Regions from separate parts of the Mesorhizobium sp. ISC15 genome, predicted to be linked through region 2. Evidence: predicted binding sites of a transcription regulator. Region 2 holds the regulator's gene; the other holds the start of a gene.
What was found. Region 2 encodes PhoB, which activates phosphate uptake and scavenging genes when phosphate is short. Its sites were predicted from a motif close to TGTCATNNANCTGTCAT; they were not measured.

Region 1: the regulator PhoB is predicted to act here: its motif matches at 4,535-4,551, upstream of ppk2 (polyphosphate kinase 2).

Annotation. Positions count from the first base shown of each region.
Region 1 covers NZ_JAVSPX010000001.1:3,745,192-3,752,858, forward strand. Annotated here, with positions in the region: gene RPG13_RS17940 (multidrug efflux MFS transporter) at 1-745, opposite strand, end outside; gene RPG13_RS17945 (GntR family transcriptional regulator) at 928-1,593, shown strand; gene RPG13_RS17950 (DUF982 domain-containing protein) at 1,679-1,912, shown strand; gene RPG13_RS17955 (hypothetical protein) at 1,968-2,126, opposite strand; gene RPG13_RS17960 (glycosyl transferase family 90) at 2,331-3,302, shown strand; gene RPG13_RS17965 (aldo/keto reductase) at 3,336-4,379, opposite strand; gene ppk2 (polyphosphate kinase 2) at 4,640-5,560, shown strand; gene RPG13_RS17975 (dihydrofolate reductase family protein) at 5,799-6,443, opposite strand; gene RPG13_RS34975 (transposase) at 6,822-7,010, shown strand; gene RPG13_RS17980 (nucleoside deaminase) at 7,034-7,507, opposite strand.
Region 2 covers NZ_JAVSPX010000001.1:591,885-599,551, reverse strand. Annotated here, with positions in the region: gene pstB (phosphate ABC transporter ATP-binding protein PstB) at 1-515, shown strand, start outside; gene phoU (phosphate signaling complex protein PhoU) at 552-1,259, shown strand; gene phoB (phosphate regulon transcriptional regulator PhoB) at 1,276-1,965, shown strand; gene RPG13_RS02955 (ROK family protein) at 2,000-3,247, opposite strand; gene xylF (D-xylose ABC transporter substrate-binding protein) at 3,516-4,556, shown strand; gene RPG13_RS02945 (sugar ABC transporter permease) at 4,702-6,033, shown strand; gene RPG13_RS02940 (ATP-binding cassette domain-containing protein) at 6,046-6,846, shown strand; gene RPG13_RS02935 (CHASE domain-containing protein) at 6,976-7,667, shown strand, end outside.

The DNA of each region.
Region 1 (7,667 bases), 3.2 Mb from region 2:
TGATCGGCTCGATCGACATCGTGGCGAAACTCAGCAGCATGCCGGTCACCAGCATGGCGACGACGGGGCGCTTGTCCTCGATTTGCGACCAGCCGCCTTTCTGCTTCTCAGTCGATGCTGCCTTGTCGGCTGTCAGGCGAGGATTCTCCTTGATGAGAAAAGTCGTTGCCAGGAACGCCAGGAAAATGACGCCGCCGGCGAGCAGGAAGGTGGCGCGGATGCCGATCAAAGGCGGCAGCGCGCCACCGAGCAGGGGACCGACGAGAGCGCCGGCGGTGATGCCGGCTGACAGCACGCCGAGCGCCCAGCCGGACCGATCCTTCGGCGTCTGCATGGCGACGAGAATGGTCGAGCCCGAGGAATAGCCGCCTGCGAAGCCGATCAGCAGGCGTAGCAGCACCAACTGCCAGACAGTCTCCACCATGCCGGTCAGCGACATGCAGATGGCCATGCCGAAACTGGCGCGCACCAGCATTAGCTTGCGGCCGTAGCGGTCGCCCAGCCGTCCCCACAGCGGCGCGACCAGCGCGGCGGCGAAGAAAGTGGCGCCATAGGCGACGCCGGACCACTGCACGATAGCTGCATGCCCCTCGGCGCCCAGCTGCTCGACATAGAGCGGCAGGAAAGGCAACAGCAACGTCATGGCGACAAGCGTGCTGAACGAGCCAGCAAAGCACACGGCGAGATTGCGGCGCCAATGGATGTTGTGGGTGCCTTGCACGGCGAGGGTGGCGTCTTGCGGCATGTCATGTCCTGTCCGGCCAGCTTGTATGAAAAACTTGCTGCGGATACCATCTTGGGATACCAAGTTGGTATCCGTCTTGGACGCAAGCTTGACCGCTGTCAATGCGGCCCTCTCAAACGTGATTGGCAAACGGTGGCAGGCGAACCGATCGCCAGCAAAACGGCCAGAAATCGGAAACCGCAATGTCGCAGATGCAGAATGTTGAAATTGGGCTTCGCGAGATGATCCTCGGCCTCGAGGTCGGTCCGGGCGAGCGGCTGACGGAACGCTGGATCGAAAGCCGCTTCGGCGCGTCGCGCACGCCGGTCAGGGCAGCATTACTGCGGCTCGAAACGGAAGGTCTGGTCTGCCGCGACGGGCGCGGCTGGACGGTGTCGCCCATCAACCTCGCCGAGCTCGAGCAGATCGCCGTGTACCGCGAGGCGGTCGAGGTCGCGGCCGTCAGGCTGACTTGTGCCTTGGAGGACAGGACCGCCGTCGAAATCATCGAGGCGATGCTGAACTCCTGCGACGCCGGCACCCCGCGCGAGGAATGGCACCGCGTCGGCATGGATTTTCACATCGAGCTGGCACGCCTGTCCGGCAACGAGTTCCTGTTCAGGGCGGTCCGCGATGCCATGACGCGCCTGTCGCGCGCCCGTTGGCTGGAGGTGCGCGACGAGGCGGCACTCGGCCGCGCCTGGGCCGAGCACCATGCCATTCTGGCAGCGGTGCGGGCTGGCGAAGCCGATGAGGCGGCACGTCGGCTTTCGGCCCATATCGTCGGCAGCCGCGACCGGCTGGTGACATCGCTGCACAACGACCGGCGCGGCCTGCGTGCCAGGGGATTTGCCGTCGTCGCGGCCTGATTGCCGAGGCAACCACTTTCGCCCTCGCTTCGCGGGCGCCGATGGCGTAAGAGCGGCGATGGAAAACAACCGATTTGAAACACCCGTGACCGTCAAGTCGGGCGCGGAGGGAACCACTCAGCTCTTGCGTACGGCCCGCGAGGCTTCCGATTACCTCCTCAACAACTGGCCCGGCAAGCGCAGTCCAAAGCATCGCGAAGCGCTGCAGGCCTGCCATGATGCGTTGGCCGGCGACAAACCGGCCATGATCGCGAGGCGCGCCTTCATAGCCGCCGCGCGCGAAGTGAACGTTTTCGTCAGCGACAAGGCGCCGGCCTGAAGACGCAGCGGGATTCCTAGGCCAAATCCGATCCGCCTCGCGGGCCGGACGCCGTTTACTCTGCAGTTTCCGTTTCGGTCTCGGAGGTGGTCTCGTCCTCGGGCTTCGAACGTTCCTTGGCTGCGACCTTGGCCGCCTGCTTTTCCGCCTTCTTGGCGGCCTTCTGCCGGTCGCGTTCCTTGCGTTCTTGGCCGTAATTCGGTGCTCGCGCCATATCTCTTCCTTTCGCAATGCTGAAGGTTGTTAGCCCTGCCTAGGAGCATTGGGCTGCAAACACAACACCGCAAAGGCCGATCGGCTCCATACATAGCCGGCAAGCCGGCTGCACGCGGTTCCGGGCTTGCAAGATGGCTGGCACAATGGTGTAGGAGAGACCGGGGTACAAATAACAAGCTCACCTGTTTTTACCAAGTGACCGATGGCCACGCTTCAAAGAAACGCACAGAAGCTATTCTACTATGCGCGCAATGCCATGCGCGATATCGCGCCGCAGGCGCTGTTCCGCCGCAGGCTCGCCGGGCTGCTCGATCGGGCCAGGCTTTCGGACGGGTCGATCCGCGCGCGTCTCAACTATTACAACAGGCTGCAGGACGCTTTCGCGCCGAGCGCCGATGCCGTGCCGGTCAGCCGGCTGCCGACAGACCGGAGCATGTATTACTACGACCTGAAGGAATTCACCCGCTATTTCGATCCCGATTTGCGCATCGACCTCGAATTCGGCGACGTCATCGAGGTGCCTGCGATGCCGTCGATCGTCAAGGATCGGCCGATCGCCGGCGACAACAGGAACGGGGTCCTGTTCAAGCTCAACAAGTTCCGCCACTTCCACATGCCCGCCGACGATGTTGCCTTCGCGGACAAGCTTCCGGTCGCCGTCTGGCGCGGCGAGCTCAACAATCCGATACGGACCTTGCTTCTGGAGGCCGCGCGCGATCTGCCCTTTTGCGACGTCGGCACGCCCAAACCGACGGCAGCGCCGGAATATCGCAAGCCTTATCTGAGCATCGATCAGCAGCGGCGCTACCGCTACATCATTTCGCTCGAGGGCAACGATGTGGCGACCAACCTCAAATGGATCATGAGTTCGAATTCGCTGTGCCTGATGCCGCCGCCGACATACGAGACATGGTTCGGCGAAAGCGAACTCGTGGCTGGTGTCCACTATGTGCCGCTCGAACCGGATTTCTCGGACCTCGCCGAGCGGGTGCAGCACCTCGAGAAGCATCCGCCTGAGGCCGAACGCATCGTTGCCGCGGCCAACGCCTATTGCCGCAAGTTCGCCGATGAGCGGGCCGAGCAGGCGATCTGCTTGCTCGTGCTCTACAAATATTTCGTGCTCAGCGGCCAGATCGAGCCTGATCCCGAGGTCTGGCGTTTTATCTCGGGCTAGCCCGCGGCGATCTTCGACCTGATCCGGACCCTGTCAGATAGCATCCCGGTCGAGGACCAGATCGGCCGGACCGAACCGGTCTTTTGCGGTGAACTGCTGGTGCCAATAGGGGTAGAGAACAGGAGGCCTGCTCACAGCGTCCAGGCGTGCGCGCTCATCGCTGGTCAGAACCAGGCTGGCGGCGGCGATATTGTCCTTGAACTGCGCTTCGGTCCGGCCGCCGATGACCAGCGAGCTAACGGCCGGCCGGCCGAGCAGCCAGGCAAGCGCCACCTGTGCTGCCGACACGCCATGGTTCTTGCCGATATAGGCAAGCACGTCGACGATCCGCCACAGCCGGTCCTCGTCGCGGATCGGCGGTTCTTTCCAGCCGCTGAGCTGACGGGAGGTGGCCTGGTCGCGGTGATATTTGCCGGACAGCAATCCACCGGCAAGCGGGCTCCACACCAGCACGCCAAGCCCCTGATCGACCGAGATCGGCAACAATTCATATTCGGCTTCGCGCGCTTCCAGCGTGTAGTGGATCTGCTGGGTGACGAAGCGCGGCTGGTGCTGGCGATCGCTGATCCCCAGTGCCTTCATCACTTGCCAGCCGGAATAGTTGGAACAGCCGACATAGCGGACCTTGCCCTGGCTGACGAGCGTGTCGAGCGCGGCGATGGTCTCCTCGAGCGGCGTCGTGCCGTCCCATTCGTGCAGGAAATAGATGTCGATGACATCGGTCCTGAGGCGCTTCAGGCTTTTCTCGCACTCGCGGATCAGATGGTAGCGCGACAGCCCTTCGTCGTTGGGGCCATCGCCGATCCGCATGCGCGCCTTGGAGGCGATCAGCACATCGCCCTTGCGTTTGCCGCCGAGCGCTTCGCCGATGATCTCTTCCGAAAGCCCGTTCGAATAGACGTTGGCGGTGTCGATGAGATTGATGCCGGAATCGATGCAGAGGTCGATCATCCGGCGCGCCTCGTCGAGATCGGTCTTTCCGACCGCCGAAAACGCGCCGGCGCCGCCAAAGGTCATGGTGCCCATGGTCAGCGTCGAAACCTTCAGCCCGGAACGGCCGAGAGTGCGGTACTCCATGTCAGATCCTCGCAATTGCGTTGAGAAGGCGGTGCTTCGAAGGCTGCCCGAAGGAGCCTGGCATTTGTAGGACAAGTCGCGCGGCTTGTCGCCCATCCCATGGAGGGCGGATCGATCACATCTTACGGATTTGGGTGACCGGCGCACGAGCCGACTGCAATAAAACCGTCATTGCCGGCCTGTATGCAAGTCGGCTCAAGGTGTTCGATCTCGGCCGGCAGGCCGGACGCCGACACGGGCGTGCACGCGGAGCAGCATAAATGACCGAAGCAAAACAGAATTCTCCTGCCAGGGATTGGCTGGAAGCGGAGCTAGCCGACACGCTCGACGAAGACTACGAGCTGGAAATGTCGGAACCCGCGCTGTCGCTGGAAATCGCCAAGATCTACAAGAACGCGCATCCGCCCTCGATGGATCGCATGCAGTATTTTCGCGACCTGATCACGCTGCAATCCGAATTGATCAAGCTGCAGTCCTGGGTGGCTTACCACAAGAAGAAGCTGGTGGTGGTTTTCGAGGGCCGCGACTCGGCCGGCAAGGGTGGCGTCATCAAGCGCATCACCCAGCGGCTCAATCCGCGCATCTGCCGCGTCGTAGCACTGCCGGCACCGACCGAGCGCGAGAAATCGCAATGGTATTTCCAGCGCTACGTCCCGCATCTGCCGGCAGGCGGCGAGATCGTGCTGTTCGACCGCTCATGGTACAACCGCTCCGGCGTCGAAAGGGTGATGGGATTTGCCGAACCGGATCAGGTCGAGGAGTTCTTCCGCGACGTGCCGGAGTTCGAGCGCATGCTCGTCCGTTCCGGCGTCACGCTGGTCAAATACTGGTTCTCCATCACCGACGAGGAGCAGCAGATGCGCTTCCAGATGCGCATCCATGATCCGATGAAGCAGTGGAAGCTCTCGCCGATGGACCTGCAGTCGCGCGTGCGCTGGGAGCAGTACACCAAGGCCAAGGAAGAAACGTTCGCCCGCACCAACATTCCCGAAGCTCCTTGGTTCATCGTCGAGGGTAACGACAAGAAGCGGGCGCGGCTGAACTGCATCGATCATCTCCTCAAGCAGATGCCTTATGAGGAGGTGCCGCACGAAGAGATCACGCTGCCCGACCGCGTCTTCAATCCCGAATACGAGCGCCAGGTGCTGCCGCGCGAGCTGTACGTGCCGGAGAAGTATTGATCATCTGGGACTGCTAAAGACCCGGACGGGCGGCATTCCTTCGCGCCCCCCTCTGTCCTGCCGGACATCTCCCCCACGAGGGGGGAGATTGGCAGCGTCGCCGACGGTGCCAATCTTGCAACGCTGATGATTGGCGAAAGCCGGCGCGACATCCGATCTCCCCCCGTGTGGGGGAGATGTCCGGCAGGACAGAGGGGGCGCGAAGGATCGCGGCGCAGAGGGCTGCGCCTCAGTGAGACTACGCGCGCTTGATGATGACGTGCGTGGCATTCGGCGTCGCGACCTGCTCGCTGCACCGGTAGCCGAGCTTGAGCATGTCGATGCCGGCAAAAAGGTTCTCGCCGGAGCCGAGCAGCATCGGCGATATCGCCAGATGCATGTCGTCGATGAGCTTTTCCCTGAGATATTGCCGGATCGTGGCGACACCACCGCCGAGCCGGACATCCTTGCCATCAGCCGCTGCTTTCGCCTTTTCCAGCGCTGAGTGGATACCGTCGGTCACGAAATAGAAGGTCGTGCCGCCCGCCATGACGATGGGATTCCGCGGATGGTGGGTGAGCACGAAGACCGGCACATGGTAGGGTGGATTGTCTCCCCACCAGCCTTTCCAGCTTTCATCCGGCCACTCGCCGCGGATCGGCCCGAACATGTTGCGGCCCATTATCCACGCCCCGACATTTTCGAAGCTGCGCGCCACGAACCCGTCGTCCGTGTCTGTGGTCCCGCGATCGTCGCCAGACATGTTGCGGAAGGTCCGGGTGCCGAACATCCAGTTGTGCAGGGCTTCCCCACCTACGCCCAGCGGCTCTTTCAGGTCCTGGTCGGGACCGGCGCCATAGCCGTCGATTGACAGGGTGAAAGCGTTGACGCGAAGCTTGGACATGAGTACCTCCCTCGAGACCAGTTGTGAAATGCAAGCAGTTGCTTTTAGCTATACTGATTGCATTTTGCAAGCGGTATTTTGAAATCTCCGCCGAGCGATGAGCGGCTTGTTTGGGCCAGCCGCGTCAGGACCGCAGCCAAGACGGGTGGTTGCAGCAGCAGTTGCTTGCGCCGCGATGCCTCGAGGATGCGTTTACGTCATCAAGCATGGCCTGCAATGGAAGGATGCGCTGCAGGCCTACGGGGGCAGATGAGCGGCCACAAAGGGGCACGCATGGTTCTCGATGCCCTGCCGCCCTGCCAAAGCCCTGATTGCGGATCGCGGTTATGACAGCGCCATTTCGCGAGGCTTTGTGGAACAAAGGCATCGAGCCTTAGCATCCCGTCGAGCCGAAGTCGGAAAGTCCCATATCCCTACGACAGGGCACTCTATCGCCAGCGCCACAAGGTCGAGAACCTCTTCGCCAAGCTCAAAGACCGGCGGCGCATTGCAACCCGATACGACCGATGCGCGCATAACTTCTTCTCGGCGATCTGCATCGCCGCAACCGTCATCTTCTCGCTCTAATCAGAGCGTCCTGAGCCGAGGCTCTAAGCCTTGCCCAGATGCTTTGGCCAGAATTCCTGGTGGACTTCGGCGGCTTCGTCTTCGAGGTTCGTCGGGCCAACCACAGTGACGATGCGCGCGCCGGTCTGCAACACCGCCCGGCTCGGCACGTTCAACCCGATCCCAGCGATCTCGCCCAGCCGCGCTTCGGAGCACGCAAACACCATACGCCCGATGCCCGACCAGTAAATCGCCCCGGAGCACATCGCGCACGGCTCGGTGCTGGTGTAGAGCGTGCAGTCAGCGAGAAAAGCAGCGTCGTAGTGCTGCGCCGCTAGTTTAACCAGGTTCATCTCGGCGTGGTTCGTCATATCGTGGCCGGTGAAGACGCTGTTTTCGGCGCGCAGGATTACTTCGCCGTCCCTCACCAGCACCGAGCCAAACGGTTCGTCGCCGCGTTCCATTGCGGATTTCGAGAGCGCAATTGCCTCGCGTAAAAACGGCTCGTGGCTTTCCATCAGAGTCTCCCAAAAAGCTAGAGTGGGATGATTGTCTTGAATCGGAGGGATTTCCAAGGGCTGCAGATCAGATTCAGTTAGGCGATCTGCATCGCCGCAACCGTCATCTTCTGGCTATGCGCACGGCCGACTGTTTGATCTCGGCCTTCAACATAGGATG
Region 2 (7,667 bases):
AGCTGCGAGCTCGCGTCGGCATGGTGTTCCAGAAGCCGAACCCGTTTCCGAAGTCGATCTACGAAAACGTCGCCTACGGTCCGCGCATTCACGGTCTGGCCAGGAGCAAGGCGGAGTTGGACGGCATCGTCGAATCGAGCCTGAAGAAGGCCGGCCTGTTCAACGAGGTCAAGGATCGCCTGCTCGAGTCGGGCACTGGCCTTTCCGGTGGCCAGCAGCAGCGTCTGTGCATTGCGCGCGCCATCGCTGTGTCGCCGGAAGTGATCCTGATGGACGAGCCTTGTTCGGCGCTCGATCCGATCGCCACCGCCCGTGTCGAGGAACTGATTGACGAACTGCGCCAGAACTACACGATCGTCATCGTCACCCATTCGATGCAGCAGGCAGCGCGTGTGTCGCAACGCACGGCGATGTTCCATCTCGGCTATCTGGTCGAGGAGGGCGCGACCGACAAGATGTTCACCAACCCCGACGACAAGCGCACCCAGGACTACATCACCGGCCGGTTCGGCTAAGCGGTCCGGCTAATTTTCGAGCACGAGGACAGTATCATGGGTGAACATACCGTCGCATCTTTCGACGAGGAATTGGAGCACATCGACAGGCTGATCCGCGACATGGACGAGCTCGCCGCCGCGATGGTCGCAGCGTCGATCCGCGCGTTGCTTGCGTCAGATAATGCGATGGCGCAGCGCGTCGTCTCGGATGACGCCATCATGGATGCGCGGCAGCGCGAACTCGACGACAGCGCGATCACGCTGATCGCCAAGCGGCAGCCGATGGCGCAAGATCTGCGCGCCGTGGTTGGCGCAATCCGGATGGCCGGCGATCTCGAGCGCATCGGCGACCTGGCCAAGAACATAGCCAAGCGGGTCAGCGCCGTCGGGCAGAGCGCCACGCCGCGTAATCTCTCGCACGGTATCGACGCGATGGCGGATCTCGTTCTCGAGCAGCTCCGCGGCGTGGTCGAGCACTATGTGTCGCGCAACGCCGGCGCGTTGAAAGAGCTGCGCGCCGCCGACGAGAAGATCGACGTGAAATACACGGCGGTTTTTCGCGAACTCCTGACCTACATGATGGAGGACCCGCGCAACATCACCGCCTGCACGCATCTTCTGTTCTGCGCCAAGAATCTCGAGCGTATCGGCGATCATGTCACCAACATCGCCGAAAACGCCTACTATGTCGTGACCGGGCAGCAATTGCCGGCGGATCGACCGAAGCTCGACGAAACGACGATGTCGGCGTCGGCGACATGACAGGGGTAACCGGCCGATGATCGCGCCGCGCATCATGGTGGTGGAGGACGAAGAGCCGCTGGGCGTCCTCCTTCGCTACAATCTGGAATCCGAAGGCTATCAGGTCGAGGTGGTGACGCGCGGCGACGAGGCCGAAATCCGGCTTCAGGAAAACGTGCCCGATCTTCTGGTGCTCGACTGGATGGTGCCGGCGGTTTCGGGCATCGAGCTTTGCCGTCGCCTTCGGGTGCGTCCCGAAACCGAGCGGCTGCCGATCATCATGCTGACCGCGCGCGGCGAGGAAAGCGACCGGGTGCGCGGCCTCTCGACCGGGGCCGACGACTATCTGGTCAAGCCGTTCTCGACACCGGAATTCATGGCCAGGGTCAAGGCGCTGCTGCGCCGCGCCAAGCCCGAAGTGCTGTCCAGCGTGCTGAAGGTCGGTGACATCATGCTCGATCGCGAATCGCACAGGGTCTATCGCAAGAAGAGCGAGATCCGGCTCGGGCCGACCGAATTCCGGCTGCTCGAATTCATGATGCGGCACCCGGGTCGGGTGTTCTCGCGCAGCCAGTTGCTCGACAATGTCTGGGGCGAGACGATCTACATCGACGAGCGCACGGTGGACGTCCATGTCGGCCGGCTGCGCAAGGCGGTCAACAATGGCCGCATGCCCGATGTCATCCGCACCATCCGCGGCGCGGGCTATGCGATCAGGGAAGACTGAACAGACTGCCTGAATTCAAGCTGCGTTCTTCCATTCAGGCCACGTGCTTCCTGGCCGTGCCGGACTTCCCTTGCGCGCCCGGCGCGAAAATCTCCTGGTCGACGAAGCTCAGCGCTCGCATGGCGCAGCCTTCGCGGATCAGCGGCAGCTCGTTCGGCTCGGTGTCGAAGGAAATCGAACCCGAATGCTGACCGCCGGCGGTCTGAGCGATGGCCTCGCGCAGGGCCGGCTCGATCAGGTCGAAGGCGGCAGCGCTGGCGCCGACCATGGCGACCGGCGCCGGATCGATCAACGCGAACAGGCTGCCAAGCCCGAAGCCGAGCGCTTCGCCGGCCTTGCGGTAGGCTTCGCGCTCGGGTCCGTCCGTCTGGCGCGCCCGGGCCGCCAGTGCCCGCATCTCGGCGTCGCTGACATCGGCGACCGGCTCGGCGTTCTCGCTCAACTGCCTTGCATTGCGCCAGATGGCGTAGTTGCCGGCATAGGCCTCGACGCAGCCGCGCCGCCCGCAGCGGCAAAGCGCGCCGCCCGGCCGGTGGATCATGTGGCCGAATTCGCCGCCTGAGGAATGGGTGCCGGTGAACAGTTCGCCCTTCAGCACCAGCCCCATGCCGATGCCGTGGGAGAGCAGGATGGCGATGAAATCGTCGCGGTAGCGATCCGGGTCGCGCCAGCGCAGCGCCACGGCCATCATGTTGCAGTCGTTCTCCATGATGGCCGGGATGCCGAACTCACGTTCCAGAATGTCGGCGAAGGCAATGTTCGTCTGCGGCGTGATCGGCGACCACAACATGGCGCGCGCATGGGAATCGGTGATGCCCTGGATCGCCAGCGCGATGCGGGCGACGCTTTGGACATCGAGATCGGGATCTTCGAGCCGGCGCCGGACGATGGCGACACATTCGTCGATCAGCTCGTCGCGCGACATGGTCAGCGTGTCCAGCCGGCGCTGTTCCTCGGCGACCACTTGTCCGGCATAATCGATGACGGCGACCGAAAGGAAATTCAGCGACAACACGACGGCCAACACCGCTGCCGCTTCCGGATTGAGGCTAAGGCCGACCTGCGGCCGGCCGCGTTTCAGCGAAACGGTCTCGCTCGCTTTGCTCTCGGTCAGGATGCCTTCCTGGATGAGGTCGGAAGAGATCGCCGATATGGTCGAATGGCTGAGGCCGGTGGTCGCGGCGATCTCGGTTCGCGACGGCTGGCCTGCCCGGCGTACGGCCGAAATCACCATCGCCCGGTTGCGCCGACGCAAATCGTCATGACGGATTCCAACCGACATTCTTTTGCTTCCTCCCTCTTGCCGCGGCCGCTCATGAACCGGAAGCCGTCGGTAGCGTCCGACAAATACTGGCAGAAGCAGAAGGCCCTGTCATTGTTTATTCCGGGGCTCGAAAAAAGTCGGCAGGGACATCAAAATCCATCAGAATTGATGTTGACAGCGCTTCGGCGTTGGACCAGTATTTTTTCGAGGCTCGAAAAAATAGAGCCTTTGTGCCGGCCTTCGGGCCAGTTTGGTCGCGCCGTATCGCGGCGCAGGGAGGACTATCATGAAGAGATTCGCAGCCGCCATCCTGGCGGGGGTCGCCATGTCGCTGACGCTCGCGTCGGTCGCACAGGCGAAGGACAAGGTCATTGGCGTTTCGTGGTCGAACTTCCAGGAAGAGCGCTGGAAGACCGACGAAGCCGCCATGAAGACGGCGATCGAGGCTGCCGGCGACAAGTATATTTCCGCCGATGCGCAGTCCAATCCCGGCAAGCAGCTGACCGATGTCGAGAGCTTGATCTCGCAGGGCGCCAACGCGCTGATCATCCTTGCGCAAGATGCGTCGGCCATCGGGCCGGCGGTGCAAAAGGCGCTGGACGAAGGCATTCCGGTCGTCGGCTATGACCGGTTGATCGAGAACAAGGACGTGTTCTATCTGACCTTCGACAACCAGGAAGTCGGCCGCATGCAGGCCCGCGAAGTGTTCAAGGTGGCGCCGGAAGGCAACTACGTCTTCATCAAGGGCTCGGGCGCCGATCCGAATGCCGATTTCCTGTTCGCCGGCTCCATGGAAGTGCTCAAGGATGCCATCGACAGCGGCAAGATCAAAAATGTCGGCGAGGCGTATACCGACGGCTGGCTTCCCGCCAACGCCCAGAAGAACATGGAACAGTTCCTGACCGCCAACGACAACAAGGTCGATGCGGTGGTTGCCGCCAATGACGGCACTGCCGGTGGCGTCGTCGCGGCGCTGACGGCGCAAGGCTTGGCCGGATCCGTCCCGGTGTCCGGCCAGGACGGCGACCATGCAGCGCTGAACCGCATTGCGCTCGGCACACAGACCGTATCGGTGTGGAAGGACGCGCGAGAGCTCGGCAAGAACGCCGCCGAGATCGCCTCGCAGCTTGCCGACGGCAAGCAGATGACCGACATTGCGGGCGTCAAGGACTTCACCACGCCGGGCGGCAATGCCGTCAAGTCGCTGTTCCTGACGCCGATTGCCATCACCAAGGACAATCTCAACGTCGTCATTGACGCCGGCTGGATCAAGAAGGACGAAGTCTGCGCGGGTGTCGCCGCGGGCAGCGTTGCGGCCTGCAACTGATCTGGATCATTTCGCAAGGAAACGAACGCCGCGGCTGTCAGGCCGCGGCGTTTTTCGAGAGGCTTTCCGCTTCAAATGACCGTGGAAAGCAAATAGCATTCTGTTCCGGCATCCGCGCCAGACGGCAACCCGGTCGGAGGACATCATGACCGACACGGCATCCAACCCACCGGTCGCCCACACGGCCGAAGACCGGGCGCGCGAATCCGAGCTCAGCGCCATCGGACGGTTCCTCAAGGCAACCGAGCTCGATATACGCATGCTCGGCATGGTCGGCGCTCTGCTGGTCATCTGGGTTGGAATTCACATCCTGTCGGGTGGGCTTTTCCTCACGCCGCGCAATCTCTGGAACCTGTCGGTGCAGACCTCCTCGGTGGCGATCATGGCGACCGGCATGGTGCTGGTCATCGTGATGCGCAACATCGATCTTTCGGTGGGCTCCGTCGAAGGCGTGATCGGCATGGTGATGGGCGTGGCGCAGGCCGAATTCCTGATCCGCGTCATGGGGCTCCAGGTGGGAAATCCCTGGATATGGATTATCGCATTGGCTGCCGGTGTGGTGCTCGGCCTCATGATAGGCGCGCTCCAGGGCTTCATCATCGCTTATCTCGAGGTTCCGGCCTTCATCGTGACGCTGGGCGGCTTGCTGATCTGGCGTGGCATGGCGTGGCTGATGACGAGCGGGCGCACCGTCGCGCCGCTCGACGCCACCTTCCAGCTCATGGGTGGCGGGCCGCGTGGCTCGATCGGGGCAACCGCAAGCTGGATCGTCGGCGTTCTCGCCTGTGCGGCCGTCGCTTTCATGCTGCTCAACGGCCGGTCGCAGCGCAAGCGGTTCAAGTTTCCGCTGCGTCCTGTCTGGGCGGAGAGCTTGCTTGGTGTTGTCGCCTGCGCCGCCATCCTCGGCGCCGTGTGGATCGCCAATTCCTATCCCTGGCCAATCGGCATCGTGCGCCAATACGCGCAGCGGAACGGCATCACCGTCCCCGAAGGCGGGCTGTTCATCGCCCATGGCATCGCCATACCGGTGCTGATTGCGGTCGCAGTGGGCATCGTCATGACCTTCATCACCAGGCGCACCCGTTTCGGCCGCTATGTCTTTGCCATTGGCGGCAACCCGGAAGCGGCGGAACTCGCCGGCATCAACACGCGCTGGGTGACCATGAAGGTGTTCATGATCATGGGCATATTGGCCGCAATCAGCGCGGCGATTGCGTCGGCTCGCCTCAATGCCTCGACCAATGCGCTGGGTACGCTGGACGAGTTGCTGGTCATCGCCGCAGCCGTCATCGGCGGCACGTCGCTGGCCGGCGGCTCCGGCACGGTGCTCGGCGCCATGCTGGGCGCGCTTCTGATGCAGTCATTGCAATCCGGCATGGTGTTGCTCGGCATCGATTCACCGCTTCAGAGCGTCGTCGTCGGCGCCGTCCTGGTGATCGCCGTCTGGCTCGACACCGTCTACCGCAAGCGCGTTTAGGGAAGGGCGATCATGGTTGACACAACTGCTCGCACAGGCACGCCGTTGATCGATATGCGGAACATCTCGATTGCCTTTGGTGGTATTCGCGCGGTCGACGACGCGTCGATCGACCTTTTCCCGGGCGAGGTGGTGGCGCTGCTCGGCCACAACGGTGCCGGGAAGTCGACGCTGATCAAGATCCTGTCCGGCGCCTACAAGCGCGACTCGGGCCAGATATTCGTCAATGGCGAGGAGGCCTCGATCTCCAATCCGCGCGATGCCAAGAAATACGGCATCGAAACGATCTACCAGACGCTGGCGCTCGCCGACAATGTCGACGCCGCCGCCAACCTCTTCCTCGGCCGCGAGCTGATGACCGGCTGGGGCACGCTCGACGATGGCGCCATGGAGGCCGAGGCGCGCAAGGTGATGGGCAGGCTCAATCCCCGCTTCCAGCGCTTCAAGGAACCGGTGGTCAAGCTTTCGGGCGGCCAGCGGCAGTCGGTGGCGATCGCGCGCGCCATCCTGTTCAACGCCCGTATCCTGATCATGGATGAGCCAACGGCGGCATTGGGGCCGCAGGAAACGGCGCAGGTCGGCGAACTGGTCATGCAGCTCAAGGCCGACGGCATCGGCATCTTCCTGATCAGCCACGACATCCACGACGTGTTCGAGCTTGCCGACCGCGTCTGCGTGATGAAGAATGGTCAGGTCGTTGGAACGGCGCGCACCAGCGACGTGACCCAGGACGAGGTGCTCGGCATGATCATCCTGGGGAAGTGTCCGCCCGGTGCCATTCCGGGGCCAGGTGCGCTGAAGATCGCAGCCTGAGGCTTTAAATAGCCGGCTAAATATCTGCGACATGATATGCCAGCCGTCGTGATGGTTTGGCCGCGCCATTGTGTTGGCGCGGGGACTTGCCCATAAAGGTCAGGAACCGTTCATGGGCCGCAGCAGCAATTGAAGAAGTTCTTTCCGACCGTCGCTTTCATCGCCGTCGCGCTGATCAGCCTGACGATGGCGGGATTCGCCTATTTCGCGACGCAGGAAGCGGCGCGCATCAAGTTCGAGGCGACGGCGGACGACGCGCTCAACCGGATCGATAGCCGCATTGACCTGCATCTGTCGCTGCTGCGATCGACCCAGGCGCTGTTCGACGCTCGCAATGGCGGCATTTCGCGGGGCGAGTTCAAGGCGTTTTTCGATGCGCTTGGCATTAACGACAATTTCGCCGGCCTGCGCGGCATAGGCTTTCTCAGACTGGCGAGAGCCGGCGACGAGGCAGCGGTCGAGCGTGCCATCCTGCACGACTATGGCACCAGCCATGCCGTCTATCCGGATACGACATTGCCGTGGCGTACGCCCATCATGCTGTTCGAGCCGCTCGACGCTTCCAATCAATCCAGCATCGGCTACGACATGTTCACCGACCCGGTGCGGCGCGAGGCGATCGAAAAGGCGATGGCCGACGACCAGCAGCACGCGACCGGGCGCGTGCAGCTAGGCCAGGAGACAGGTGCTGCGCAAACCTTCACCGGCTTCCTGGTTTTCGTGCGGCTCAACGTCGAAACCGCGCCGGACGGCATCGATGCGTCCAGATCCTCGACATCAGGCTTTCTTTATGCGGCCTTCCGCGCCCGCGATCTGTTCCA